2 regions of the Streptomyces sp. NPDC001348 genome follow, and region 2 is predicted to be linked to the other one. Evidence: predicted binding sites of a transcription regulator. Region 2 holds the regulator's gene; the other holds the start of a gene.
What was found. Region 2 encodes HspR, which represses chaperone genes until heat shock. Its sites were predicted from a motif close to TTGAGNNNNNNNNNCTCAA; they were not measured.
Positions count from the first base shown of each region.

Region 1: the regulator HspR is predicted to act here: its motif matches at 5,079-5,097, upstream of lon (endopeptidase La).

Region 1 is NZ_JBSFIK010000015.1:51,468-59,191, reverse strand. It holds gene ACWC21_RS17880 (sensor histidine kinase) at 1-647, opposite strand, end outside; gene ACWC21_RS17875 (response regulator transcription factor) at 644-1,381, opposite strand; gene ACWC21_RS17870 (spermidine synthase) at 1,504-2,181, opposite strand; gene ACWC21_RS17865 (rhomboid-like protein) at 2,374-3,138, shown strand; gene ACWC21_RS17860 (DMT family transporter) at 3,233-3,553, shown strand; gene ACWC21_RS17855 (TetR/AcrR family transcriptional regulator) at 3,553-4,125, shown strand; gene ACWC21_RS17850 (GNAT family N-acetyltransferase) at 4,135-4,932, opposite strand; gene lon (endopeptidase La) at 5,120-7,543, shown strand; partial or broken gene ACWC21_RS17840 (GH25 family lysozyme) at 7,701-7,724, opposite strand, start outside.
Region 2 is NZ_JBSFIK010000032.1:11,860-32,494, reverse strand. It holds gene ACWC21_RS28565 (transglycosylase domain-containing protein) at 1-344, opposite strand, end outside; gene ACWC21_RS28560 (hypothetical protein) at 332-1,015, opposite strand; gene ACWC21_RS28555 (sigma factor-like helix-turn-helix DNA-binding protein) at 1,012-1,461, opposite strand; gene ACWC21_RS28550 (SigE family RNA polymerase sigma factor) at 1,659-2,171, shown strand; gene ACWC21_RS28545 (L,D-transpeptidase) at 2,161-2,910, shown strand; gene ACWC21_RS28540 ((Fe-S)-binding protein) at 2,974-5,256, opposite strand; gene ACWC21_RS28535 (undecaprenyl/decaprenyl-phosphate alpha-N-acetylglucosaminyl 1-phosphate transferase) at 5,487-6,734, shown strand; gene dnaK (molecular chaperone DnaK) at 6,828-8,672, shown strand; gene grpE (nucleotide exchange factor GrpE) at 8,669-9,328, shown strand; gene dnaJ (molecular chaperone DnaJ) at 9,368-10,543, shown strand; gene ACWC21_RS28515 (heat shock protein transcriptional repressor HspR) at 10,549-11,001, shown strand; gene ACWC21_RS28510 (sugar ABC transporter substrate-binding protein) at 11,422-12,528, shown strand; gene ACWC21_RS28505 (LuxR C-terminal-related transcriptional regulator) at 12,853-13,899, shown strand; gene ACWC21_RS28500 (LuxR C-terminal-related transcriptional regulator) at 13,862-14,854, opposite strand; gene ACWC21_RS28495 (helix-turn-helix transcriptional regulator) at 14,860-15,831, opposite strand; gene ACWC21_RS28490 (hypothetical protein) at 16,002-16,211, shown strand; gene ACWC21_RS28485 (hypothetical protein) at 16,213-16,548, shown strand; gene ACWC21_RS28480 (pyridoxamine 5'-phosphate oxidase family protein) at 16,698-17,111, opposite strand; gene clpB (ATP-dependent chaperone ClpB) at 17,251-19,848, shown strand; gene ACWC21_RS28470 (YbjN domain-containing protein) at 20,111-20,635, shown strand, end outside.

The DNA of each region.
Region 1 (7,724 bases), on a different contig from region 2:
GAGGCGACCATGTTGGCCTCCTTCAGCACGCCCGACAGATACGGCCACACCTCGAAGCGCCGCTTGCGCAGCGGTACGACGCCGTTGTCCAGCCGGGACAGGTCCAGCAGGGTCTCCACCAGCCGCCCGAGCCGCTCGGTCTGCTTCAGCGCCGTCCGCATGGTCTCGGGGTCCGCCTCGGCGATGCCGTCGACGACGTTCTCCAGCACCGCCCGCAGACCGGCGATGGGAGTGCGCAGCTCATGGGAGACGTTCGCCACCAGCTCCTTGCGCTGGCGGTCCTGCGCCTCCAGCTCGTCGGCCATGACGTTGATCGTCTGGGCCAGGTCGCCCAGCTCGTCCCGGCGGCTCTCGCGCACCCGCCGCGTGTAGTCGCCGTGCGAGATGGACCGGGCCACCGTGTTCATGTCATCCAGGGGCGCGGTGAGCGAATGCGCCACGAACTGCGTTATCAGCAGTGTGGCGATCATCGAGAACACCGTGATGAAGCGGAGCTCCGTCTTGGTGTGCACCGCGATCATCGACAGCCCGGTTGTGATCAGCACGGAGATGACGACCAGCGCGCCGAGCTTGGTCTTGATCGAGAACGGGCGTACGCCGCCCCAGGGATCCCCGGGGCCTCGCCGTGCGGGCGGCCCGTCGCTCATGGCGTCGGGGTCTCCAGGGCGTAGCCCACACCGTGCACGGTACGGATCCGCTCCGCGCCGATCTTCCGGCGCAGCGCCTTGATGTGGCTGTCGACGGTACGGGTGCCGGAGGCGTCCGCCCAGTCCCAGACCTCGGCCAGCAGCTGCTCCCGGGAGAGCACCGCGCGCGGGGTGTTCGCCAGGCACACCAGCAGGTCGAACTCGGTGGGCGTGAGATGGACGTCCTCGGACCGCACCCGGACGCGCCGCTGCGCGTGGTCGATCTCCAGCTCGCCCAGGCGCAGGATGCCCGAGCGCGGGGTGGACGCGGCGATCGCCGCCCGCTCCACCCGGCGCAGCAGCACGTGCACCCGCGCGGCCAGCTCCCGCATCGAGAACGGCTTGGTCATGTAGTCGTCGGCGCCGACGCCCAGCCCGACCAGCATGTCGGTCTCGTCGTCGCGGGCGGTCAGCATCATCACCGGGACCGGCCGCTGGGCCTGCACGCGCCGGCAGACCTCCAGGCCGTCGAAGCCGGGCAGCATGATGTCGAGGATCAGCAGGTCGGGCTGCCAGGCCTCTGCGGTGTCGACGGCGGCCGGTCCGTCCCCGGCGGTTTGCACGAGGAATCCCTCGGCGCGGAGCCGGGCCGCGATGGCGTCGACGATCGTCGGGTCGTCCTCGACCACGAGGACCCGGCGCTGTGCGCCGGGGGTGGCCGCCGCGCCGTTCTGGGAGGTGTGTGTCTGCTCCATCGCCCGCCCCTGAGGTGCTTTCCGGAACCAGTGGGGTGGTTCCTCGGTCTGCGCATGGTTGCGATTGACGCTTGAATGATCCGCGTCAGGGATGCACATTACGGGGAGTCGCGTCGCCTTTGCTATCCAGGTCTTACGGCGAGGTGCACGGCGTCCGGAACGCCCCGGGCAACGGGGATCTCTTCGGTACGCACCTGCTGGAACCCGGCATTCCGCAAGGTATCTTCAAATTCCGGGGAGGGCGTCGCCGACCACACCGCGAGCACCCCGCCAGGCCTCAAGATCCCTGCGCAGCCCGCGAGTCCGGCCGGTGAGTACAGGCCACCGTTGTCGTCGGTGACAGTCCAGCCCGGTCCGTTGTCGATGTCCAGGCACAGGGCGTCGTACGTGGCGGATGTCTCATTGACGTGGTCCAGCAGATCGGCTTCCACGATCCGGGTGCGCGGGTCGGCGAGGGCGGTGGCGGAGAGTGCGGACAGCGGGCCGTCGAGATGCCAGTCGATGACCGCGCGTTCACGCTCGACGACGGTGATCCGGCCCCAGCGGGGATCGGCCGCGGCATGTGCGAGTGAGAAGCCGACGCCCAGCCCGCCGATCAGCACGTCCGGTTCCGGCCGCCCGTCCAGCGCGTCGTACGCGGCGTCCACGAGCAGCCGCTCCGAGCGGCCGTCGGAGGTGTCCATCAGGAAGCAGCCGTTGGCGATGATCTGCAGTAACTCCCCGTGCCGGCGCAGGACCACCTCGCCGTAGGGGCCCTCACGGCGGTCCAGGACCACGGGGGTCTCGTCGGTGTCGTTCACCTGGTCATCCTGCCCGAACGGGGCCTGGCGGGCAGGGGAATTACCGGTGCCGGGCCGGGTGCCGGCCGTGGCGCCCGTCGCGGTCTCGGGGATCTTGAGAGGTTCCTGAGAATCCGTTCCCGCGTGGCGTCGGTCATAGACAGCGACTGGTGCGACACGAAGGGTGGGGCGGAACGGAAGGAGCGCCTCACCGTGGAACCGACCGCGAGTGCCGCGAGGACGGCCGAGCCGCTCGACGGCGTGCCGCGCCAGCGCGTTCCGGCGGCGGGAAGCGCCACGGCGCCGGTTCCTCCCGCCCGCCCGGTCCCCGCCCGGTCCCCGGCCCGTCGCCTCCTGCGGCTGCTGCCCACCCCCTCCGGCACGCCGTTCACCCTCGGCTACGCGGCCGTGCTGGCCGTCACCTCCCTGATCGCCGAGTACGCCGACCCGTCCCTGGTGCACGCCCTGCACCAGGGCTCCAGCACGGATGTCGTCCATCTGCTGCGCCAGCCGATGCTGGTGCTGCCGGCGAGCGCGCTGTGGGTCGCGGGCGGGCTGCTGTCGCCGTTCACGCTCGGCTTCGTGCTGGTGCTGACCGCGCTGGAGCGGCGGACCGGCGGACTGTGCGCGGCCGGAGTCTTCCTGCTCGGGCACGTCCTCGCCACGCTCGCCACCGAAGTGCCCGTCGGGCTCGCGGTGCTGGCCGGTCATCTGCCGGACAGCTCCCTGCACCGCCTGGACTACGGGATCAGCTTCGGCGTGGCGGCCTGCGTCGGTTCGCTGGCCGGTCTGCTCACTCCGTGGCTGCGCTGGCCGTTGCTCGCCCTGGTCGGCTGGATGCTGGTCCGGGACCTGATCGCGTTCACCGACCCGATGACCGACTGGGGCCATCTGATCTCCCTGGCCATAGGAGTGGCCACCTGGCCGCAGGTCAGGCGTCGGCAGCGGTCCCGCACCGCCCGACCCGCCGCCGCCTGACCGACCACCGCCCGACCCGCCGCCGCCTGACCGACCACCGCCCGACTCGCGCGCATGTGTACACCCGTACGCATCGATGCGTACACTCGTACACATGGGATACGGAATGCTGGCCGGGGCCATCGCGGCGGAGGTGGCCGGGACCACGGCCATGAAGTACAGCGACGGCTTCAGCAGGCTGTGGCCCTCACTCGGTACGGTGGCCGGCTATCTGGTCGCCTTCGCGCTGCTCGCCCGGACCCTGAAGGTGATGCGGGTCGGCACCGCGTACGCGATCTGGGCCGGGGCGGGCACCGCGCTCGTCGCCGCGATCGGGGTCGTCTTCCTCGACGAGCCGGCCGGGCCGGCCAAGGTCGCCGGGATCGCCTTCGTGATCCTCGGTGTCGTGCTGCTCAACCTGGGCGGGGCGCACTGATGGCGGCGGCACGGCGGTACGACCCCGAGCGCCGGCAGCGGATCATCGACGCCGCGATCCGGGTGGTGGCCCGCTCCGGGATCGCCGGGCTCAGCCATCGCTCCGCCGCGGCCGAGGCGGATGTGCCGCTCGGCTCCACCACGTATCACTTCAAGACCCTCGACGACCTCCTCGTGGCCGCCCTTCGCCAGGCGAGCGAGGGCTTCGCCAAGGTCGTCCGGGAGGACGGCGGTGCCCTCGCCGACCCCGGCCGCGACCTCGCCGCCGAGCTGGCCCGGCTGACCGGCCGCTGGCTGGACGGCGACCGCACCGGCGCGGAACTGGAATACGAGCTCTACCTCGCCGCGCTGCGCCGCCCCGCGCTGCGCCCCGTCGCCGCCGAGTGGACCGAGGAGGTCGCCGAGCTGCTGGCCCGGCGCACCGACCCGCGCACCGGGCGCGCCCTGGTCGCGCTGCTCGACGGGATCTGTCTGCAGGTGCTGCTGACGGGCGGTGAGTACGACGAGGAGTACGCGCGGGACGCCCTCGCAAGGGTGATCGGGGCGGCCGGCCGGCCGGGCCGCCCTCGCTAGTCGCGGCCGTCAGGCCCGTCCCTTCGGCGACCACACGTACGGGGTGACCGTCGTCACCGCCCGGAAGCCCAGGCGCCGCAGGACGCGCGCGCTGTCGGCGGACGCGTCGAGGTGGAGGTAGGTGACGCCCCGGGTGGCGGCGAGGGCGGCGCGGGTGGCGACCAGGGCGCGGTAGATGCCCTTGCCCCGCCACTCCTCGAGGGTGGAGCCGCCGAGCAGGCCGGCGAACTCGGTGCCGGGGCGGAAGGACAGCCAGGCCGCGCAGACCATCTCGCCGTCGGCCTCGGCGACGTACACGGCGAGGTCGTCCGGGGCGGTGGCGAGCCGAGCCAGCAGGTGCTCGGCGAGCCAGCTCATGTCCTGCCCCCAGACGGCGGTCTGCAGCGCGGCGATCCGGTGGATGTCGGCGTCGGCACCGACCCGGCGCAGGGTGACGCCGTCCGGGAGTTCGGGCCGCTGCACGTCCAGGTCCGCCACGGGGGCGACCAGCACCGTCTCCTCGGCCTCGGGTACGAAGCCCGCCGCGCGCAGCCGGTCGGTCAGGTCCTCCGGGGCGTCGTGGCCGCGGACCTTCCACTCCACCGCCTCCCCGCGCGCCGCGAAGTGGTCCCGCTGCCGGGCGATCAGCTCGTCCAGCTCACGTCCCCGCGTCTCCAGGTCGGGCGGCGCGTTGAGGATGCCGCGGAACAGTCCGACGATCCGCAGCAGCCTGCCGTCGTACTCGTGCGTGATCCCGGGCGGCGGGACCGGCGGCGTCGTGCGTATCTGGGCGTCGTAGGCGGCGAGCAGCGTCGCGGTGTCGGTCATCCGTTGCACCGTACGGGGAATGCGGGGGTGGGCGGCAAGTGCTTTTCCGACGGGGTCCGCGCGCCTCCGACGGGCCCCGCGCGGTGGCCACCTGATGATCGCTCACAGCGAACACCCCTTGGGGAACAATCGAAGGCTCACGAGCATTGAGTCGGCATAGCTCAATTTGACTGCCGAAGGGGAGATCATGACTGCTGAGTCCACGGCGTCCACACCGCTCACCCTGCCCGTTCTGCCGCTCGACGACGAGGTCGTGCTGCCCGGGATGGTGGTCCCGCTGGATCTGAGCGACTCCGAGGTCCGGGCCGCGGTGGAGGCCGCGCAGGCCGCCGCCCGTTCGGAGCCGGGGAAGCCCAAGGTGCTGCTGGTGCCGCGCATCGAGGGGACGTACGCCAAGACGGGTGTGCTGGGCACGGTCGAGCAGGTGGGCCGGCTCGCCGACGGTGACCCGGGCGCCCTGATCCGCGGCCGCGGCCGGGTGCGGATCGGTGCCGGGACCACCGGGCCGGGTGCGGCGCTGTGGGTCGAGGGCACCCGGATCGACGAGAGCGTGCCGGACCCGCTGCCGGGTCAGGTCGCCGAACTCGTCAAGGAATACAAGGCCCTCGCCAGCAGCTGGCTGAAGAAGCGCGGCGCCTGGCAGGTCGTGGACCGTGTCCAGGCCATCGACGACGTCTCCGCCCTCGCTGACAACTCCGGTTACTCGCCGTTCCTGACCACCGACCAGAAGGTCGAACTGCTGGAGACCGCCGACCCGGTCGCCCGTCTGAAGCTCGCCACCCAGCAGTTGCGCGACCACCTCGCCGAGCAGGACGTCGCGGAGACCATCGCCAAGGACGTCCAGGAGGGCGTCGACAAGCAGCAGCGCGAGTTCCTGCTGCGCCGCCAGCTGGAGGCCGTCCGCAAGGAACTGCGCGACCTGAACGGTGAACAGGACGGCGAGGAGTCCGACGACTACCGCGCCCGTGTCGAGGCCGCCGACCTGCCCGAGAAGGTCCGCGAGGCGGCCCTGAAGGAGGTCGACAAGCTGGAGCGGGCCAGCGACCAGTCGCCCGAGGGCAGCTGGATCCGCACCTGGCTCGACACGGTCCTCGAACTCCCTTGGAACGAGCGGACCGAGGACGCCTACGACATCCAGGGCGCCAAGTCGGTCCTGGACGCCGAGCACGCGGGCCTGGAGGACGTCAAGGAGCGGATCACCGAGTACCTGGCGGTGCGCAAGCGGCGTGCCGACCGCGGCCTCGGCGTGATCGGCGGCCGGCGCGGCGGCGCGGTACTGGCCCTGGTCGGCCCGCCCGGCGTCGGCAAGACCAGCCTCGGCGAGTCCGTCGCGCACGCCATGGGCCGCAAGTTCGTCCGGGTCGCCCTCGGCGGTGTCCGGGACGAGGCCGAGATCCGCGGCCACCGGCGTACGTACGTCGGCGCGCTGCCCGGCCGGATCGTCCGCGCGATCAAGGAGGCCGGTTCGATGAACCCGGTCGTCCTGCTCGACGAGATCGACAAGGTGGGCTCGGACTTCCGCGGCGACCCCGCGGCCGCCCTCCTCGAAGTGCTCGACCCGGCCCAGAACCACACCTTCCGGGACCACTACCTGGAGGTCGAACTGGACCTGTCGGACGTGGTCTTCCTCGCCACCGCCAACGTCCTGGAGGCCATCCCCGAGGCCCTGCTCGACCGCATGGAGCTGGTCCGCCTGGACGGCTACACCGAGGACGAGAAGGTCGTCATCGCCCGCGACCACCTGCTCCCGCGCCAGCTGGACCGGGCGGGACTGGGCAAGGACGAGGTCACCCTCGACGAGAGCGCGCTGCGCAGGCTCGCCGGTGAGTACACGCGCGAGGCGGGCGTGCGCAACCTGGAGCGGTCCATCGCCCGGCTGCTGCGCAAGGTCGCGGCCCAGCACGAACTCGGCCGGCGGGAACTGCCGTTCACCGTCACCGACGGCGAGCTGCGGGACCTGATCGGCCGGCCGCACCACGTGCCCGAGTCCGCCCAGGACCCGGCCGAGCGGCGCACGGCGGTCCCGGGCGTGGCCACCGGCCTGGCGGTGACCGGCGCGGGCGGCGACGTCCTGTACGTCGAGGCGTCCCTCGCGGACCCCGAGACGGGCGCGGCGGGCCTGACCCTCACCGGTCAGCTCGGCGACGTGATGAAGGAGTCCGCGCAGATCGCGCTGAGCTTCCTGCGCAGCCACGGCGCCGAGCTGGAACTGCCCGTCGCCGACCTGAAGGACCGGGGCGTGCACATCCACTTCCCGGCGGGCGCGGTCCCCAAGGACGGCCCGAGCGCCGGCATCACGATGACGACGGCGCTCGCGTCACTGCTGTCCGGCCGGCTGGTCCGCACGGACGTGGCGATGACCGGCGAGGTCTCGCTGACCGGCCGGGTGCTGCCCATCGGCGGTGTGAAGCAGAAGCTGCTCGCCGCGCACCGCGCCGGGGTGACCACCGTGATCATCCCCAAGCGCAACGAGCCCGACCTGGACGACGTCCCGGCCGAGGTGCTGGACAAGCTCGACGTCCACGCCGTGACCGACGTCCGCCAGGTCCTGGAGCTGGCGCTCGCTCCCGCGACCAGCGACGCGACGCCCGAGGTTCCGGCCGCGGCGTGACGCGGTGCCCATAGCGGGCTCCGCCCGCGGAGACCGGAGAGGCAGGGCCCGGGTCCCGTGAGGGAGGCCCGGGCCCTCGCCGTGCGTCAGCCGTCACGCCGGCCGGCACCGGCACCGGCACCGCCCGGCACCGGCAGCCGTCACGCCGGCCGTGAAGTCAGCCCTTCGCGAGGGCGACCAC
Region 2 (20,635 bases):
TCCCCGCTCGCGTCCACGAACACCGTGCTCTGGACCACGGTCTCCGGATGCGGCTTCGGGATGACGGTCAGTTGGTACGCGACGACGACCGCACCGCACAGCGCCAGGACGAGGGTGAGCAGGGCGATCAGGCCCCGCCGGATCCAACGGCCCCGGCGCCGACGGCTGCGGACCCGCCGGGGCAGCCGGCGCCGCTGTCGGCGTACGCGCTTCGACGGGTCCGGGTCGGGGTCCGGGCCGGATTCCGGGGCAGTCGGACCCGGCGGGGCCTGCTGGGCCGTGGTCCCCGGGCCCGTGGTTCCGGTCAGTTCCGGTACGTCCGTCATGTCGGTCACGAGTTCCATCCGCTCCTCGCCAGCGCCACGCCCCGCGCGTCGTACACCGTCACCTGCAACTTCTCGAACTCCCGCTTCACTCGGCCGGCTTGGAGGGTCGCGTACCACGCGCTCCAGCCCCGGGCACCCGCCAGCGTGAGCAGCGTGCCGTGTGTCGCGCCGGACGGCGTGGTCACCTCCACCCGCGCGGCCGGCCGGTCACCCTGGTAGGTGCCGGACAGGACGGCGCGGTCGCCGCTCCCCTCCAGGTGCAGGGTGACGGCGGGACCGTGCGCCGCACGCCCGCCGACCGGCTGGGACCAGCCCGGTCCCCATGCCGTCGACCAGTGCACCCCGTCCTTCGCCAGCCACAACTCCACGCCGTGCAGGGGGCGCACGCGTTCACCCGAGGCGACCACGCGCACGGTCCCGGCCGGAGTGGGGTCCGAGGGCGACGTCGAGCCGGACGACGAGGTCGTGACCAGGGTGTGCGAGGCGAGGTAGCCGAGCGGGGCGAGCACCAGCAGGCAGACGGTGAGCAGTGCCGTGGCAAGGCGTCTGCGACGGCGGGCGCGGCCCTCGTGTTCGATCTCGGCCAGCGGCAGGGGCGGCGGGTCGGCTTCGCGCGCCGCCTCGGCGAACGCCTCGCGTACCTCGCGTTCGTGTGCCTCGCGTGCCTCGCGGGCCTGGGTACGGTTCACCGGCCGACTCCTGACACCGGCAGGGGGCCGAGAGCAGAAAGGCCGCGCCGCGCGTACGACCTGACCGCGCCGACCGAACAGCCCAGCACCTCGGCGATCTCCGCCTCGGCCAGGTGCTCGCCGTGGCGCAGCACCAGCACCACCCGCTGCCGTCGGCCCAGGCGTCCGAGCGCCTGGAAGAGCAGCGGCCGTTCGCCGGCACCGCGGGTGAGGCGGCGGGCGTGGCGCAGATACCGGCGGACCAGTGTCCGCCGGACGTAGAAGTCGGCGTCGTCGCGCGGCATCCGCCGTCGGCGGGCGTAGGTGTCGGCCAGCGTCGTGCGCGCCAGTTCCCGGGCCGCCCGCGGATCGCCGGTCAGCAGGTGGGCGGTGCGGTACAGGCGGGGCCAGGCGCGGTCGGCGTAGGCCGCGAAGTCCTCGCGCGGGGAAGGGGGTCGGGGGGTCACGTCAGCGGCACGACCGGTGGGCGGACGGCCCAAAAGACTGCGGCACGGGGGGAGTTGTCTCTGCGGGTCATCGTTTTCCTCCTGCGGTGTGTTTCGATGTGCGACGTACGGGACCTGTACGCACGGCAGTGACCGCCGGGTTGCACGGGACATCTGAGAACTCGTGGCGGGGGTATGACGGAGGAAGAGGCGGGGGCATGACGGAGGAGGAGTTCGACGCTTTCTACGCCGCCGCGTTCCCCCGGCTGACCGGCCAGCTCTACGCCTTCACCGGGGACCACGGCGAGGCGCAGGACGTGGTGCAGGACGCGTTCGTACGGGCCTGGGACCGGCGCCGGGAGTTCCTGGCGGACGGGGCGCCCGAGGCCTGGGTCCGGACGGTGGCGATGCGGCTGGCGGTGAGCCGCTGGCGGCGGGCCAAGCGGTGGCTGGAGCTGGTGCGCCGTACCCCGCCGCCGGAGTACACGCCGGGGCCCGAGTCGGGGCAGGCTCATCTCGCCGATCTGGTCGCGGCGTTGCGGCGGCTGCCCGAGGCGCAGCGGATGGCGGTGGTCCTGCACCATCTGTGCGACCTGAGTGTGGAGCAGGTAGCCTCCGAGACCGGGGCCCCCGTGGGGACGGTCAAGGCCCGGCTGTCCCGCGGCCGGGCGGCGCTGGCGCGGGAACTCGGCAGCGGTGACGGGGAGAGGGAGGACGACCGTGTCCGATGACCTCACCACCGGCCTGCGTCAACTGGCCGAGTCGGGGCAGAGGTTGCCGACCGCGTCGGGCGCGGACATCCGCCGTCTGGCCCAGTCGCGCCGCCGTCGCCGACGTACCGCCACCGTGGTCGCCGGAGCGGCCGCCGCGGTCGCGGTGGCGTTCACACTGGTGCTGAACCTGGGCGGTCCGGACGCCGGGCCGGAGTCCTCGCCGGCCGCCGGCCGGACCAGCGCGCAGCCTGCCCCGCGGCAGACCCGCACGGCGATCAGCTCGCCGACCCAGCGGGCGGCGGCCGACGTGACGGTGAACCTCTCGGCGCGGTACCTCGTCGCCGGCGGGCGCAGGCTGCCGATCACCTGCGGCCTTCCGAAGACACCGACCCCGACCGGGCGGATGACCGTCACGTCCATGACCGACGTGAAGGTGGCGGGCGGCGAAGTGGTCGCCGGGGGATCCACAGGCAGCTACAAGCTCCCGTGGGTGATCGGTCTGCGGGCGGAGGACGGCACGGCGACCTTCATCGCCGCCGTGCCCTACGACGAGAAGGCCCCCGGCAAGTACGACGTCACCTCGGGCTGGATCGGCCTGCGGCTCTCCGACGCGAAGTGGCTGTACGGGCGCCTGCGGACCGGGGCGGTGGTCGACGTCGTGAACGCGACAGCGGCCGAGCCGGCCCCGGGCGGGACACCGACCTTTCCCGACTCCGCCCCGGCCGTGACACCGAGCTCCTCCGTCTCCGCCTCCTGACGTACGCCGATGCCCCCTCGCCCGAACGGGGCGAGGGGGCATCGGCGGTACCGGTCGGCGCGGTTACTTCACCGGCTCCGGCTCCGGCTCGCTCTGCGTCTCGGCCTCGCCGGCCGGGTCGCCAGGCGTCTTGACGGAGTCGAGGAGGAGCTGGGCGACGTCCACGACCTGGATGGACTCCTTGGCCTTGCCATCGTTCTTCTTGCCGTTCACGGAGTCCGTGAGCATGACGAGGCAGAACGGGCAGGCCGTGGAGACGATGTCCGGGTTGAGGGAGAGGGCCTCGTCGACACGCTCGTTGTTGATGCGCTTGCCGATCCGCTCCTCCATCCACATCCGCGCGCCGCCGGCGCCGCAGCAGAAGCCGCGCTCCTTGTGGCGGTGCATCTCCTCGTTGCGCAGGCCCGGGACCTTGCCGATGATCTCGCGCGGGGGCGTGTAGATCTTGTTGTGGCGGCCCAGGTAGCACGGGTCGTGGTAGGTGATGATGCCCTCGACCGGGGTCACCGGGACCAGCTTGCCCTCGTCCACCAGGTGCTGGAGCAGCTGGGTGTGGTGGATGACCTCGTAGTCGCCGCCGAGCTGCGGGTACTCGTTGCCGAGGGTGTTGAGGCAGTGCGGGCAGGTGGCGACGATCTTCTTCGCCGACTTCGGCTTCTTCGACTCGGCCGTGACCTTGCCCTCGTCGTCCAGCTCCTCGCCGAACGCCGTGTTCAGGGCCATCACGTTCTCCATGCCGAGCTCCTGGAACAGGGGCTCGTTGCCCAGCCTCCGCGCCGAGTCACCCGTGCACTTCTCGTCGCCGCCCATGATCGCGAACTTGACGCCCGCGATGTGGAGCAGCTCGGCGAAGGCCTTCGTGGTCTTCTTGGCGCGGTCCTCGAGGGCGCCGGCGCAGCCGACCCAGTACAGGTACTCGACCTCGGTGAGGTCCTCGATGTCCTTGCCGACGACCGGGACCTCGAAGTCGACCTCCTTGAGCCACTCCAGGCGCTGCTTCTTGGCCAGGCCCCAGGGGTTGCCCTTCTTCTCCAGGTTCTTGAGCATCGTGCCCGCCTCGGACGGGAAGGCGCTCTCGATCATCACCTGGTAGCGGCGCATGTCGACGATGTGGTCGACGTGCTCGATGTCGACGGGGCACTGCTCGACGCAGGCGCCGCAGGTGGTGCAGGACCACAGGACGTCGGGGTCGATGACGCCGTTCTCTTCCGCGGTGCCGATCAGCGGCCGCTCGGCCTCCGCGAGGGCGGCGGCGGGAACGCCCGCCAGCTGCTCCTCGGACGCCTTCTCCTCGCCCTCCATGGTCTTGCCGCCACCCGCGAGCAGGTAGGGCGCCTTGGCGTGGGCGTGGTCCCGCAGGGACATGATCAGCAGCTTCGGGGAGAGCGGCTTGCCGGTGTTCCAGGCGGGGCACTGCGACTGGCAGCGGCCGCACTCGGTGCAGGTGGAGAAGTCCAGCAGGCCCTTCCAGGAGAACTGCTCGACCTGCGAGACGCCGAACACGTCGTCGTCGCCCGGGTCCTCGAAGTTGATCGGCTTGCCGCCGGACGTCATCGGGAGCAGGGCGCCGAGGGAGGTCTCGCCGGTCGCGTTGCGCTTGAACCAGATGTTCGGGAACGCGAGGAAGCGGTGCCAGGCGACGCCCATGTCGGTCTTCAGGGCGACCACGATCATCCAGATGAAGGAGGTCGCGATCTTCAGGCCGGCGAAGAAGTAGGTGAGGTTCTGGAGCGTGGAGACGTCCATGCCTTCCAGCCAGTGCACCACCGGGTACGAGATGAAGAACGAGGCCTCGTAGCCGTCCACGTGGTGCTGGGCGCCCTCCAGGGCGTGCAGCATGAAGATGCAGACGCCGACGACGAGGATGACCGCCTCGACGAAGTACGCCTGGCCGAAGTTGGAGCCGGCGAAGCGGGACTTGCGGCCCGGCTTGCGCGGGTGGCTCAGCTGGCGGACGACGATCAGTACGAGGATGCCGAGCACCGTCATCGTGCCGATGAACTCGACGTACATGTTGTACGGCGCCCAGTCGCCGAGGACCGGCAGGAGCCACTCGGCCTTGAACAGCTGGCCGAACGCGTTGACGATCGTCAGCAGCAGGGTGAGGAAGCCGACCGCCACGAACCAGTGCGCCACCCCGATGACACCCCACCGGTTCATCCGGGTGTGGCCGACGAACTCCTTGGCCACGGTGAGGGTGCGCTGTGTGGGATCGTTGGTCCGGGTGCCGGCCGGCACCGGCTGGCCCAGCCGCATGAAGTTGTAGATCTGCAGGAGGGCGCGGCCGAACAGTGCCACGCCGACCACGATCAGGACCAGCGACACGATGATCGCGGCGAGTTGCATTGGGGCTCCTGAGGCGGCCTCGAATTAACCGAGCGACATTACTAAGCGGTAACTTATGCAGTCCGTCTGAGACTACCCCCATCTTCCGTCGGGATGCAGCCGGGTGCGGGGTGATATGGGTCGCTGAGGTGTGCCTGGGCGGGGGCGCGGGTGGGTGCGGGTGTCGTCCGCCGGGCAATCCGATCGTGTTATTCATCCACAATTGTTACTTTCGGGCCTAATTTAGAGCCGTGCTCTATGGGATCATCGCCGCCACCGCCGCCTTCCTCCTGACCGCCGTGCTCGCGGCGCTGCTCCGGGGGCCCGTCCTGCGGGCCGGGATCGTCGACCGGCGGCGCCAGCGCCCGGTGCCGCTGTTCGGGGGGCTGGCCGTCGTGGCCGTCACCTGTCTCGTCGCCGGAACGGGGCAGTGGACGCGGGTCGCGCCCCTCGGGGACGGGGTGGCGCGGCTGCTGGTCGCCGGGGTGGGTGTCGCCGCGCTCGGACTGGCCGCCGACGTGTGGCGGCTGCGGGCGCGGGTGCTGGTCGGCGGCACGGCGGTGGCGGCGGCCTGTGTGGTGCCGTACGAGGAGACGGGGCTGCCCGCCGGGCTGCTCGCGGTCGCCTGGATCGCCTTCGTCGCGCTGGCCTTCCGGGCCCTCGACCACGCCGACGGGCTCGCGGGTACGGTCGGGGTGGTCACCGCCTTCGGGGCGGGCGCCTGCGCGGCGGCCGAGGTGATGGACGGGCTCGCGGTGCTGCTGAGCGTGCTGGCCGCCGCCCTGACCGGGTTCCTCATGCACAACTGGCCGCCGGCCCGGATCGGGCTGGGGGCCTGCGGGTCGCTGTTCACCGGGTTCCTGCTCGCCGCCGCCGCCGTGTTCGCCCGGGCGGGATACCCGCTCGCGTCCAGCGCCCGGGTGCTCTTCCCGCTCACCGCGGTCGCCACCGCGGACGTGGTCCTCGTGGCCGTCTCCCGGCTGATGGCCGGCCGCCCGCTGCTGCGCGGCGGACCCGACCACCTCGCCCACCGGCTGCGGCGGCTCGGGCCCACTCCGCCCGTGGTCACCGCGCTGCTGGGGGCCGGTGCCTTCGCGGCGGTACTGGCCGGTGTGCTGGTGCACAGCGGGTGGGCGGGGGAGCCGGCCGTGCTGTGGGTGGTCGGCGGGGCGTCGGTGGTCGTACTCGGGCTGCTGCGCGTCCCCGTGTACGGGGCCCGCCGCCGGGCACCCGCACAGACCGGCACCCGGACGGCGACCCGGACCCTCACCGGGGCGCCCGCCCGGACCTCCACCAGGACGCCCGCCCCGACCTCCACCCGGACACCCGCCCCGACCTCCACCCGGACACCCGTTCAGACCTTCACCCGGACACCGGCCCAGACCTCACCCAGGTCACCCGTTCAGGCCTGCTCCAGGCCGCCCGCGCAGACCTCCACACGGGACTCCGGCCCGGTGTCCGCGCAGGTCACAGGCCGGTTGCGCGTAAGGAACGGATAAGACTTGAGTCCACTCGACTCATGTCTGTTGACCCAGCGGCCCGCCTCATGCACACTTGAGCCTGTTCCACTCAAGTCAGCTGGAGGAATCACCATGGCACGTGCGGTCGGCATCGACCTGGGCACGACTAACTCCGTCGTCAGCGTTCTGGAGGGCGGCGAGCCCACCGTCATCACCAACGCCGAGGGTGCCAGGACCACGCCGTCCGTCGTCGCCTTCGCCAAGAACGGCGAGGTGCTGGTGGGCGAGGTCGCCAAGCGCCAGGCGGTCACGAACGTGGACCGGACCATCCGCTCGGTGAAGCGCCACATGGGCACCGACTGGAAGATGGAGCTCGACGGGAAGCCCTTCAACCCGCAGCAGATCTCCGCCTTCATCCTGCAGAAGCTGAAGCGCGACGCCGAGTCCTACCTGGGCGAGAAGGTGACCGACGCGGTCATCACCGTCCCGGCGTACTTCAACGACTCCGAGCGCCAGGCGACCAAGGAGGCCGGCGAGATCGCCGGTCTGAACGTCCTGCGCATCGTCAACGAGCCCACCGCGGCCGCGCTCGCCTACGGCCTGGACAAGGACGACCAGACGATCCTCGTCTTCGACCTCGGTGGCGGCACCTTCGACGTGTCCCTGCTGGAGATCGGCGACGGCGTCGTCGAGGTGAAGGCCACCAACGGTGACAACCACCTCGGTGGTGACGACTGGGACCAGCGCGTCGTCGACTACCTGGTGCAGCAGTTCAAGTCCGGTCACGGCGTGGACCTGGCCAAGGACAAGATGGCCCTCCAGCGCCTCCGCGAGGCCGCCGAGAAGGCGAAGATCGAGCTGTCCTCGTCCACCGAGACCTCGATCAACCTGCCCTACATCACCGCGTCCGCCGAGGGCCCGCTGCACCTGGACGAGAAGCTCACCCGCGCCCAGTTCCAGCAGCTGACGGCCGACCTGTTGGAGCGCTGCAAGACGCCGTTCCACAACGTCATCAAGGACGCCGGCATCTCCATCAACGAGATCGACCACGTCGTCCTCGTCGGTGGCTCCACCCGCATGCCCGCCGTCGCCGAGCTCGTCAAGGAGCTGACCGGCGGCAAGGAGGCCAACAAGGGCGTGAACCCGGACGAGGTCGTCGCCATCGGCGCCTCGCTCCAGGCCGGTGTCCTCAAGGGCGAGGTCAAGGACGTCCTGCTGCTCGACGTCACCCCGCTGTCCCTCGGTATCGAGACCAAGGGCGGCATCATGACCAAGCTGATCGAGCGCAACACCACGATCCCGACCAAGCGCTCCGAGATCTTCACGACGGCCGAGGACAACCAGCCGTCCGTGCAGATCCAGGTCTACCAGGGCGAGCGCGAGATCGCGGCCTACAACAAGAAGCTCGGCATGTTCGAGCTGACCGGTCTGCCGCCGGCGCCGCGCGGCGTCCCGCAGATCGAGGTCTCCTTCGACATCGACGCCAACGGCATCATGCACGTCACGGCGAAGGACCTCGGCACCGGCAAGGAGCAGAAGATGACCGTCACCGGCGGCTCCTCGCTCCCGAAGGACGAGGTCGACCGCATGCGCGAGGAGGCCGAGCGCTACGCGGAGGAGGACCACAAGCGCCGCGAGGCCGCCGAGTCGCGCAACCAGGGCGAGCAGCTCGTCTACCAGACCGAGAAGTTCCTCAAGGACAACGAGGACAAGGTCCCGGGCGAGATCAAGACCGAGGTCGAGGGCGCCATCGGCGAGCTGAAGGAAGCCCTCAAGGGCGAGGACACCGCCGAGATCCGCAACGCCACGGAGAAGGTCGCGGCGGTCTCCCAGAAGCTGGGCCAGGCCATGTACGCCGACGCCCAGGCCGCGCAGGCCGCCGGTGGCGAGTCCGCCGGTGCCGGTGAGGCCAAGGCCGACGACGACGTCGTGGACGCCGAGATCGTGGACGACGAGCGCAAGGACGGTGCCGCGTGACGGAGGAGACCCCGGGCTTCGACGAGAAGCCCGACGTCCCCTCCGGCGCCACCCCTGAAGACGCCGAGCCGAAGGCCGCCTCCTCCCCGAAGGAGCAGGCGGCCCCGGCCGGGGACGCGAGCCAGACAGCGGGTCTGGTGGCCCAGCTGGACCAGGTGCGCACCGCGCTCGGCGAGCGCACCGCGGACCTCCAGCGCCTCCAGGCCGAGTACCAGAACTACCGCCGCCGCGTCGAGCGCGACCGGATCACGGTCAAGGAGATCGCCATCGCGAACCTCCTGACCGAGCTCCTCCCGGTGCTGGACGACATCGGCCGCGCACGGGAACACGGCGAACTCGTCGGCGGTTTCAAGTCGGTGGCCGAGTCGCTGGAGACCGTCGCGGCCAAGATGGGCCTGCAGCAGTTCGGCAAGGAGGGCGAGCCCTTCGACCCGACGATCCACGAGGCCCTGATGCACAGCTACGCGCCGGACGTCACCGAGACGACGTGCGTGGCGATTCTGCAGCCCGGGTATCGCATCGGCGAGCGCACCATCCGCCCCGCGCGGGTGGCCGTGGCCGAGCCGCAGCCCGGCGCGCAGACGGTCAAGGCCGAAGGGGCCGACGAGACCCCGGCGGCCGACGACAAGGAGAACGGTGGCCCGGAGGAGGGCTGACGTCGACACCAACCAAGCAGGGAAGGAGGGGCGTCGGGGATGAGCACCAAGGACTTCATCGAGAAGGACTACTACAAGGTCCTCGGCGTCCCGAAGGACGCCACCGAGGCCGAGATCAAGAAGGCGTACCGGAAGCTCGCCCGCGAGTACCACCCGGACGCCAACAAGGGCAACGCCAAGGCCGAGGAGCGGTTCAAGGAGATCTCCGAGGCGAACGACGTCCTCGGTGACCCCAAGAAGCGCAAGGAGTACGACGACGCGCGCGCGCTCTTCGGCAACGGGGGCTTCCGCCCCGGGCCGGGCGCGGGTGGCGGATCGTTCAACTTCGACCTGGGCGACCTCTTCGGAGGCGGAGGCGGCGCCCAGACCGGAGGCAGCTTCGGCGGCGGAATCGGTGACGTCTTCGGGGGCCTGTTCAACCGGGGCGGTGCGGGCACCACGCGCACCCAGCCCCGGCGCGGCCAGGACATCGAGTCCGAGGTCACGCTGAGCTTCACGGAGGCCATCGAGGGGGCCACGGTCCCGCTCAGGATGTCCTCGCAGGCACCGTGCAAGGCCTGTTCGGGCACCGGCGACAAGAACGGCACACCGCGCGTGTGCCCGACCTGCGTCGGCACCGGTCAGGTCGCCCGGGGTTCCGGGGGAGGCTTCTCCCTCACCGACCCCTGCCCCGACTGCAAGGGCCGCGGCCTGATCGCCGAACACCCCTGTGCGGACTGCAAGGGCAGCGGCCGGGCCAAGTCGTCCCGCACCATGCAGGTCCGCATCCCGGCCGGCGTCACCGACGGGCAGCGCATCCGGCTGCGCGGCAAGGGCGCGCCCGGCGAGCGGGGCGGGCCGGCGGGCGACCTGTACGTGGTGGTGCACGTGGGTGAGCACCCGGTGTTCGGCCGCAAGGGCGACAACCTCACGGTCACCGTCCCGGTCACGTTCACCGAGGCCGCCCTCGGCGGCGAGGTCCGGGTCCCGACCCTCGGCGGCCCCGCCGTCACGCTGAAGCTGCCGCCGGGCACGCCCAACGGCCGCACCATGCGGGCGCGGGGCAAGGGCGCGGTCCGCAAGGACGGCACCCGCGGCGACCTGTTGGTCACCGTCGAGGTGAGTGTTCCCAAGGATCTGTCGGGGAAGGCTCGTGACGCGCTCGAGGCGTATCGCGAGGCGACCGCGGGTGAGGATCCGCGGGCTGAGCTGTTCGAGGCTGCGAAGGGAGCTTGAGTGGGATGGACGGCCGTCGACGCAACCCGTATGAACTGACCGAGGAGACCCCGGTCTACGTCATCTCGGTGGCGGCCCAGCTCTCCGGCCTGCACCCGCAGACGCTGCGCCAGTACGACCGCCTGGGGCTGGTCTCCCCCGACCGCACTCCCGGCCGGGGCCGCCGCTACTCGGCCCGCGACATCGAACTGCTCCGTCAGGTGCAGCAGTTGTCGCAGGACGAGGGCATCAACCTGGCCGGCATCAAGCGCATCATCGAACTGGAGAACCAGGTCGCCGCCCTGCAGTCCCGCGTCGCGGAGATGCAGGCGGCCCTGGACGGCGCGGCGGCGGCGATGCGTCAGCGCGAGGCCGCCGTGCACGCCTCCTACCGGCGGGACCTCGTCCCGTACCAGGAGGTCCAGCAGACCAGCGCGCTGGTGGTCTGGCGCCCGAAGCGGCAGGGTCCGTCGGACTGACGCACCCGTACACGCGCAGGGGCCCGGAGGAGAAACCTCCGGGCCCCTGCGCGTGCGCCTTCGGTGCCACCGCACGCGCCGTGGACGTCCGGCCGGGACCCGGGCCGGAACCGTTCGCTCCTCTGATCGGATCGGCCCGACGGCCCGAGCGGCTGTTCGTGCCGTCGTCGATCACGACTTGCGAGCTATGGAATTGGTTGTGCGGATCTTTACCCGCACATGAACTTCCGTTGGGTGAAGGGTCCGTAAAGAGCGTTTGGAGGCGATTCCGCTCCGTCTTCACAGGTGCTGCGGAGCGTGGCGTTGCGCACTCGTTAAGTGATTCCGCTTGACGCCGGTGGTGGGCGCCGCGTTGGCTTTTCAGTCATCTGGGTGGCATAGGAGCCGCCGCGTCCCGAAACCCCTGAAGTGAGCCCTCGCATGCGTCGTATCGTCCTGTCCGTGGCCGCCACCACGATGACCCTCTCGCTCGCCGGCTGCGGCATGCTGAACGCGACGGGGGACTCGAGCGACGCAAGCCCGACGAAGGGCAACGACGTCACGGTGGGCGTGCTGATGCCGGAGACGACGAACACGCGGTACGCGGAGTTCGACTACCCCATCATGCGGGCCCGGATATCCGAGCTCACCAAGAAGCAGGGCAAGACGGTGTACCAGAACGCCGGTTCGAGCCTGCCCAAGCAGATCAAGCAGATGCAGAAGATGATCGACGACAGGGTCGACCTGATCATCCTCGACGCGGTCGACTCGCACGGCATCGCCCCCACCGTGAAGAAGGCCAAGGATGCGGGCATCCCGGTCATCGCCTACGACCGGCTGGCCGAGGGCCCGATCGACGCGTACGCCTCCTTCGACAACGAGCTCGTCGGCGAGGTGCAGGCCCGCACCCTGCTCGAGGCGCTGGGCCCGCAGGCCGACACCTCCGACAAGGTCGTGATGATCAACGGCTCGTCCACCGACCCGAACTCGGCGCAGTTCAAGGAGGGCGCGCTCTCCGAGCTCAACGGCAAGGTGACCATCGCCAAGAGCTACAACACGCCCGCCTGGGACCCGAAGAACGCCGAGAAGGAGATGACCGAGGCGATCAACCTGATCGGCAAGGACAACATCGCCGCGGTCTACTCCGCCAACGACGCCATGGCCGGTGGCATCGTCGACGCCTTCCACAACGCGGGCGTCACCAGCCTGCCGCCCATCACGGGCCAGGACGCGGAGCTGTCGGCGGTCCAGCGGGTCGTCTCGGGCGAGCAGTACATGAGCGTCTACAAGCCCTACCCCGACCTGGCGCAGGCGGCCGCGGAGATGGCCGTCGCCAAGCTGCAGGGCCGGGACATCCAGTTCGACTCCCTCACCCAGGACAAGGTCGACAGCCCCACCACCAAGGACATCCCCGCCCAGCTGGTCACGGTGAACGCCCTGACGCGGAAGACCATCAAGAGCACCGTCCTCGCGGACGGCATCTACAAGGTGGGCGACATCTGCACGCCCAAGCTCAAGTCCGACTGCGCGGCCATCGGCCTGAAGTAGCCGGTATCCCCGGCGTGGCACCGGCCGGCGCCGCATCGCGCCACCCCCGTGGGCGCGATGCGGCTGCCCCGGGCGGACGAGGAGCCCGGCCCGGGCCCCACCCGGGTGCCCCGGCATCCGGAGCGAGCGGGTTCCACGATGCACCCGGTGGCTTGTTGGGCACCACCATCAGCTTGTTGCAGTGCGGCGGGCGGAGGCCGGTGGATAACCGGCCATACCCGTGGTTTACGTCGGTCGTGGCGCGGAGAGCCGTGTTGCGGACCCGGTCGGGGCCGCGCATAGTTGCGCTGCGGAAGAGGCTGTGAACCGGGGGTGGAACGGGCGATGGCCGGGCACGGGACGGAGGAGCATCCCCACGGTGCCGACCGACTGTGCGAGGCCGGGGATCGCGTGTATTCCCGGGCCGTACGGCGGGGCCGCGTGGCGCGCACGGACGCCGAGCCGGTGCCCTGCCTGCTGGAGCTGGCGCTGCTGCACCCGGACCCCGACGACATGGACTGGCTGGTGCCGACCTCCCCGCAGGAGGTCATGACCCGGCTGCTGCGCGGGGTGTACGACGAGGTCAGGGAGAGCCAGCGACGGGTGGGGTCGGCGGTGTCCGCGTTCGAGCGGTACGCCGGTCTGGGACGGCAGGTGCGGCCTGACGCGTCCGCCGCGGCGGAGGGCTCCGCCATCCGCGTCCTGGACGGGCTGTCCCGGATCCAGGCCGCGATGGACGAGGCGACCGAGGCCTGCACCACCGAGGTGCTGACCGTGCAGCCCGGCGGCATCCGGCGGGAGGCCGAGCTCACCGAGGGCCTGCACCGGGCGCTGACGCTGCGCGGCCGGGGCGTGCGCATGCGCGACCTGTACACGCATGTCGCCCGGCACGGGCAGGGGCTGCTGAACTACCTGGAGCTGATGGGTGACGCGGTGGAGGCCCGCACCCTGGACGAGGTCATCGACCGGCTGATCCTCTTCGACCGCACGGTGGCCTTCATCCCCGCCAACGCCGACCGCACGATGGCGCTGGAACTGCGTCACCCCGCGCTGGTCGAATACCTGGTGACGGTTTTCGAAAGACTGTGGCGGCTGGCGATCCCGCTGACCGCGCCGCTGCCGGACACCGGCATCGAGGGCATCTCCCACCGTGAGCAGTCCATCGCGGCCCTGCTGGCGGAGGGCCATCAGGACGCGGTGATCGCCGAGCGGCTCGGCATCAGCGTCCGCACCTGCCGGGCCCACATCGCCCGGCTGTCGGAGACGCTGGGGGCGGCCAGCCGTACCCAGCTGGGGGTGCGCATCGCCCAGGTGGGGCTGGACGGGCCGCCGCTCACGGCGGAGCAGGCCGTGGTCAGGCTTCCCGGTCGAGGATCCCCGACCGTGCGATGAGGTAGCCGAGCTGGGCCCGGCTGTCGCTGCCCAGGGTGGCGGCGAGTTTGGCGATGTGGACGCGGGCGGTGCGGACGTTCATGCCGAGGCGGTCGGCGATGACCGCGTCGGTGTGCCCCTCGACCAGGAGGGCGGCGATCGCGCGCTGGCGCGGGGTGATGCCGCCGAGGGACGGGCGGCGGACGGCTTCCGGGTACATGGGGGTGGCCAGGTGCCAGAGCCGGTCGAAGGTGGTGACGAAGTACCTGACCAGTGCGGGGTGGCGGACCTCCAGGGCGAGGGCGCCGGTGCCGTCCTCGCCCGCGGGGATGAAGGCCACCGCGCGGTCGACGACGACGAGGCGGTCGGGCAGTTCGTCGAGGCTGCGGGCCGCCGTGTCGCCCTTCAGCTGCTCGTTGTAGCCGTAGATGGTGGGCCGGTGGCGCAGCGTGTCCTGGTAGAGGGTGCGGATGCGGCCGCCGCGGTCCAGCAGGGCCTGGTCGCGGCCGTAGGCCTCGCTCTGCGCGACGTCGCCGCGCGGGCCGCCGAGACCGGTGTGCGGCTGGATGCAGAGGACTTCCTCACGGCCCTCGGCCATGGCCTCGTCGAGGGCGCGGTTGATGCGGTCGCTGCCGCTGAGGAGGCGCAGGGTGGGGGTGGCGGCGCCGGCGGAGTGCGGTGCGTCGATGCGCAGCAGCGGATCGAAGAGCTCCACCAGGCGTTCCTCGCGGCGCTGTTCGTCGGCGATGCGGGAGCGGGAGGTGCGCAGGAGGCGGTTGAGCGCGACCGTCGGGGCGACCGGCTCCAGCCGTTTCGGGTCCGCGACGGCCGGCTGCAGCAGGCCCAAGTCCTGCAGGCAGGGCGCCCGTTCGGCGTCGGCGCGGTGGACGACGCCGTCCCGCAGGGCTTGTGCGTACAGTTCCGATCCCGCGCAGCAGAGCTCCTCCGGGCCGTGCTCCGGATGCGGCGACGGTATGCCGCTCACCGGCGGCCGTCCGGCTCCGGCAGCGGGCCGTTCTTGTTGAGGATGCCCGACTGGGCGATGAGGTAGCCCAGTTGGGCACGGCTGCCGCTGCCCAGGGCCTGGGCCAGCTTGGCGATGTGGGCGCGGCAGGTCCGTACGTTCATGCCGAGGCGGCGGGCGATGGCCTCGTCGACATGACCCTCCACCAGGAGCTTGGCGATGGAGTGCTGGATCTCGGTGATCCCCCCGGCGTCGACTTCGTACGGCCCGCCGGCACTCATCGGAACGGCCCGGTCCCACAGGTACTCGAAGACCTTCATGAGATAGCGGACCAGGCCGGGTTGACGCAGTTCCAGGGCGATCTTGTGGTCCTCGCGGACCGGGATGAAGGCGACCGTGCCGTCGACGATGATCAGACGCTCGACCAGTTCGTCGATGGTGCGGTACTCGACCTTGCCGTCCGAGAGCTGTGCGGCGTAGGCCAGTTTCTCCGGGTTGTACCGGGCGGTGTGCTGATACAGGCTCCGGATCTTCACACCACGTTCGATCAGCGGCCGGTCCCGCTCCAGGCCCTGCAGCAGACTGGTCTCGGAGATGCGGTCGGACGGCTGTACCGTGACGAGTTCGGTCTGGCACTGGGAGGTGGCGAGATTGAGAGCCGCGTTGATCCGGTCGCTGCCCTCCAGCACCGTGATGGAGTCGCTGGTCGTCGTCGCCGCGGTGCTGAGCGCCATGAACGGCTCGAAGGCCTCGGTGAGTTCGACGGACAGGCGCCTGTGCTCGGCTATCTCCCGTTCAAGGGGGTTGAGCCGCTGGGCGAGGGCGACCGCGGGGGGTACCGGGCGCAGCCAGTCCGGATCGTCGGGGTCGGGGTGGAGCAGGGCGAATTCGATCAGGCAGGGGGCGGCGTCCGTGTCCGAGCGGGCGATGCGTCCCGTACTGAGAGCGGTGGTGTAGAGGCGGCTGCCTTCTTCACACAGCTGGGTCATCGCGTGGGGATGTACCGCTTTTGGCCGATTCGCCACTAAATCTCCACCCCCCAATATCCTGAACATGCAGGAACATGATGCACTGATTCTGTGGCCACCACGTGCCCGAATGAGCCATCGTCGTACCTGACGGGGGAAAAGGGGACCTTCAAGTGAGGATGAAGCCGACTATGCGTAACAGACTGTTTCGCTCGGTGCTCGTCGCCGGCTTGTCCGCCGTCGCGGCCCTGGGGGTGTTGAGCGGCGTGTCGGGCGCGAAGAGCGGTGTTCAGGCGATTACTGAGTGGCCGTCGGCCGGCAAGACCCAGGTCCAGGCGATCACTGAGTGGCCCTCGGTTGCCGTGAACACCGGCGCGGCGGCAGGCGGAGCCGGGAGCTGACGTGACGACTCCGCCCGACGACCGCTCCTTCCGCCGCGAGATGGCCACCGCCTATCGCTCCGGCTGGCACTTCATCGACCTGGTCACCGCCATCCCCCACAGCGGCGACTCGCTGATGGTGACCGTCTTCGGAGAGCCGGTCGTCGTGACGCGGGACGAGGACGAGGACGTGCGGGCGTACCGGTGCCTGCGGAAGCCCCGCGGGGCGCCACAGCCCGTGCGATGCGCCGTCCGCTACGGAATGATCTTTGTGAACCTGGACCAGCGAGACCACCGGTTGGCAGACCCGGGAGTCTCGGACGTGAGGACCATCTCGGCCACCCCCCGCAGTGCCTGACGCGATTCCCCCGTCGTAAAAGATCGCGCAGGTACTTCCCCCCGCAGCGGCGTCACCGTGACCTGAACACGGTGACGCCGCTGTCGTTTCCCAGGACATTTCCTCGTATGGGTGTGTTTGCCCGGCCCTTCAGGGTGGCCGAAACGCGCTCAACCGCGTCCCAGGGCTCGCTCCACCTCTATCTCGATCACAACGCGTGACGGATTGGGCGACGGGACCCGCTCGTAGCGCTCCGCGTAGCGCCGCTCCGCCTCCGCCACCCGCTCCCGCTCGCCGCGGACGTACGCCCGCCCCTCCAGCGTCGCCCACCGGCGCCCGTCCACCTGGCACACGGCGACCCGGGCGCCCTCCGGCCCCGCGGCCAGCACGTGGGCCGCCTTCGCGCTCGCCTTGTTCGTGATCACCCGGGCCAGCCGCGCCCCGGCGTCGTAGGTCACTCCGACGGGCACGACGTGCGGGCTCCCGTCGGGGCGCAGGGTGGTCAGCGTGCACAGGTGCCGCTCCCGCCAGAAGCTCAGATAGGGCTCGTCCGGGGCACCCGGATCCACGGAGTACGTACTCATGGAACGGAAGCTAGCCCGAACGTCCCGGCGACTCCACCCGAGTGGCCTTGAGTGGAATAGACTCAACTTTGTGTATGTTGGTTAAGTCAGCAGTGGGATGTACGGCCGACGAGCCGACGCCGAGGAGGAGAACGGACACGTGGACGCCGAGCTGACCAACAGGAGCCGGGACGCGATCAACGCGGCCAGCAACCGGGCCGTCACCGAGGGGCACCCGGACCTCACGCCCGCCCATCTGCTGCTGGCTCTGCTCCAGGGGCAGGACAACGAGAACATCACCGACCTGCTCGCCGCCGTCGACGCCGACCAGGCGGCCGTGCGCTCCGGTGTCGAGCGCGTGCTGGCCGGGCTGCCCAGTGTGACCGGGTCCACCGTCGCGCCCCCGCAGCCCAACCGTGAACTGCTCGCCGTGATCGCCGACGCGACCGAGCGCGCCAAGGACCTCGGCGACGAGTACCTCTCCACCGAGCACCTGCTCATCGGCATCGCCGCCAAGGGCGGCGCGGCCGGCGAGGTGCTGTCGGGACAGGGTGCCACCGCCAAGAAGCTGCTCGAGGCCTTTCAGAAGGCGAGGGGAGGGCGCCGCGTGACCACCGCGGACCCGGAGGGCCAGTACAAGGCCCTGGAGAAGTTCGGCACCGACTTCACCGCCGCCGCACGCGACGGCAAGCTCGACCCGGTCATCGGGCGTGACCAGGAGATCCGCCGGGTCGTGCAGGTGCTGTCCCGCCGCACCAAGAACAACCCGGTGCTGATCGGCGAGCCCGGCGTCGGCAAGACCGCCGTCGTCGAGGGCCTCGCCCAGCGGATCGTCAAGGGCGACGTGCCCGAGTCCCTCAAGGACAAGCGGCTGGTCGCCCTCGACCTGGGCGCGATGGTCGCGGGCGCCAAGTACCGCGGCGAGTTCGAGGAGCGGCTGAAGACCGTCCTCGCGGAGATCAAGGACTCCGACGGGCAGATCATCACCTTCATCGACGAGCTGCACACCGTGGTGGGCGCGGGCGCCGGCGGCGACTCCGCCATGGACGCCGGCAACATGCTCAAGCCGATGCTCGCCCGCGGTGAGCTGCGCATGGTCGGCGCCACCACGCTCGACGAGTACCGGGAGCGGATCGAGAAGGACCCGGCGCTGGAGCGGCGCTTCCAGCAGGTGCTGGTTTCCGAACCGACCGTCGAGGACACCATCGCCATCCTGCGCGGCCTCAAGGGCCGCTACGAGGCCCACCACAAGGTGCAGATCGCGGACAGCGCCCTGGTCGCCGCGGCCACGCTCTCCGACCGCTACATCACCTCCCGCTTCCTGCCCGACAAGGCCATCGACCTCGTCGACGAGGCCGCCTCGCGGCTGCGCATGGAGATCGACTCCTCGCCCGTCGAGATCGACGAACTCCAGCGCGCCGTCGACCGGCTGAAGATGGAGGAGCTGGCGCTGGAGAAGGAGACCGACCCCGCCTCCCGCGAGCGCCTGGAGAAGCTGCGCCGTGACCTCGCCGACAAGGAGGAGGAGCTGCGCGGTCTGACCGCCCGCTGGGAGAAGGAGAAGACGTCCCTCAACCGGGTCGGCGAGCTGAAGGAGCGCCTCGACGACCTGCGTGGACAGGCCGAACGCGCCCAGCGCGACGGCGACTTCGACACCGCCTCCAAGCTGCTCTACGGAGAGATCCCGTCCCTGGAGAAGGAGCTGGAGGCCGCCTCCGAGGCCGAGGAGGAGGCCGCCCAGGACACGATGGTCAAGGACGAGGTCGGCTCCGACGACATCGCCGACGTCGTCGCCTCCTGGACCGGCATCCCCGCCGGCCGTCTGATGGAGGGCGAGACGCAGAAGCTGCTGCGCATGGAGGACGAGCTCGGCAAGCGGCTCATCGGGCAGTCCGAGGCCGTACGGGCCGTCTCCGACGCGGTGCGCCGCAGCCGCGCCGGGATCGCCGACCCCGACCGGCCCACCGGGTCCTTCCTCTTCCTCGGCCCGACCGGTGTCGGCAAGACCGAACTGGCCAAGGCGCTCGCGGAGTTCCTCTTCGACGACGAGCGGGCCATGGTCCGCATCGACATGTCGGAGTACAGCGAGAAGCACAGTGTGGCCCGGCTCGTCGGCGCGCCTCCCGGGTACGTCGGCTACGAGGAGGGCGGCCAGCTGACGGAGGCGGTGCGCCGCCGCCCGTACAGCGTGATCCTGCTCGACGAGGTCGAGAAGGCCCACCCCGAGGTCTTCGACATCCTGCTGCAGGTGCTGGACGACGGCCGCCTGACGGACGGCCAGGGACGCACGGTCGACTTCCGCAACACCATCCTCGTCCTCACCTCCAACCTGGGCAGCCAGTACCTGGTCGACCCGGTGCTCGGCGAGGCGGAGAAGAAGGAGCAGGTGCTGGAGACGGTACGCAGCTCCTTCAAGCCGGAGTTCCTCAACCGGCTGGACGACCTGGTCGTCTTCTCCGCGCTCAGCAAGGAGGAACTGGCCCGGATCGCCCGGCTGCAGATCGACCGGCTCGCCAAGCGGCTCGCCGAGCGGCGCCTCACCCTGGAGATCACCGACGAGGCCCTGGCCTGGCTCGCCGACGAGGGCAACGACCCGGCGTACGGCGCCCGTCCGCTGCGCCGCCTGGTCCAGACCGCCATCGGCGACCGCCTCGCCAAGGAGATCCTGTCCGGCGAGGTCAAGGACGGCGACACGGTCCGCGTGGACGCCTTCGGCGACGGGCTGATCGTGGGCCCGGCGACCGGCAAGACGCTCTGACGACGGCGGTGGCCGGCCCGGCCGGTGCACCGCACTGCACCGGCCGGGCGAAACACCGGACACACCAGCCACATCACCCCCAGCAGCCACCGCACCTCTCTGCTCATGCGCTCGCCGCGAGCCTGCCGTAGGTTCGTCATGAGGCCGTCGGACAACGGTGACCGAATCGAATCAGCCGACGGCTGACAGCCCCCGACGGGGCTTGCCACCCCCCTCCCCGGATGAGGGAGGATGGCGGAATCCGTACGAAGGGAAATTCACGGTGACCATCGACCCGTCCTCGATTCCGAACTTCGGGGGCCAGCCCGACCCGCAGCCCCAAGGGCCGCAGGGCCCCGTCGTCCCGGATCAGGATCTCGTGACGCAGCTCCTCGACCAGATGGAGCTCAAGTACGTCGTCGACGACGAGGGTGACCTCGCGGCGCCGTGGGAGCAGTTCCGTACGTACTTCATGTTCCGCGGAGAGGCCGACCAGGCCGTCTTCTCGGTGCGGACCTTCTACGACCGCCCCCACAAGATCGACGAGAAGCCGCAGCTGCTGGAGTCCATCGACGACTGGAACCGGCGCACCCTGTGGCCCAAGGTGTACAGCCACACCCACGACGACGGCACCGTCCGCCTCATCGGCGAGGCGCAGATGCTGATCGGCACCGGCGTCGACCTCAACCACTTCGTCTCCTCCACGGTCAGCTGGGTGCGGGCCGCGATCGAGTTCGACAAGTGGCTGGTCGAGCAGCTCGGCCTCGAGCAGGAGGTCAACGAGGCGGACGCGTCCGAGGACGACTCC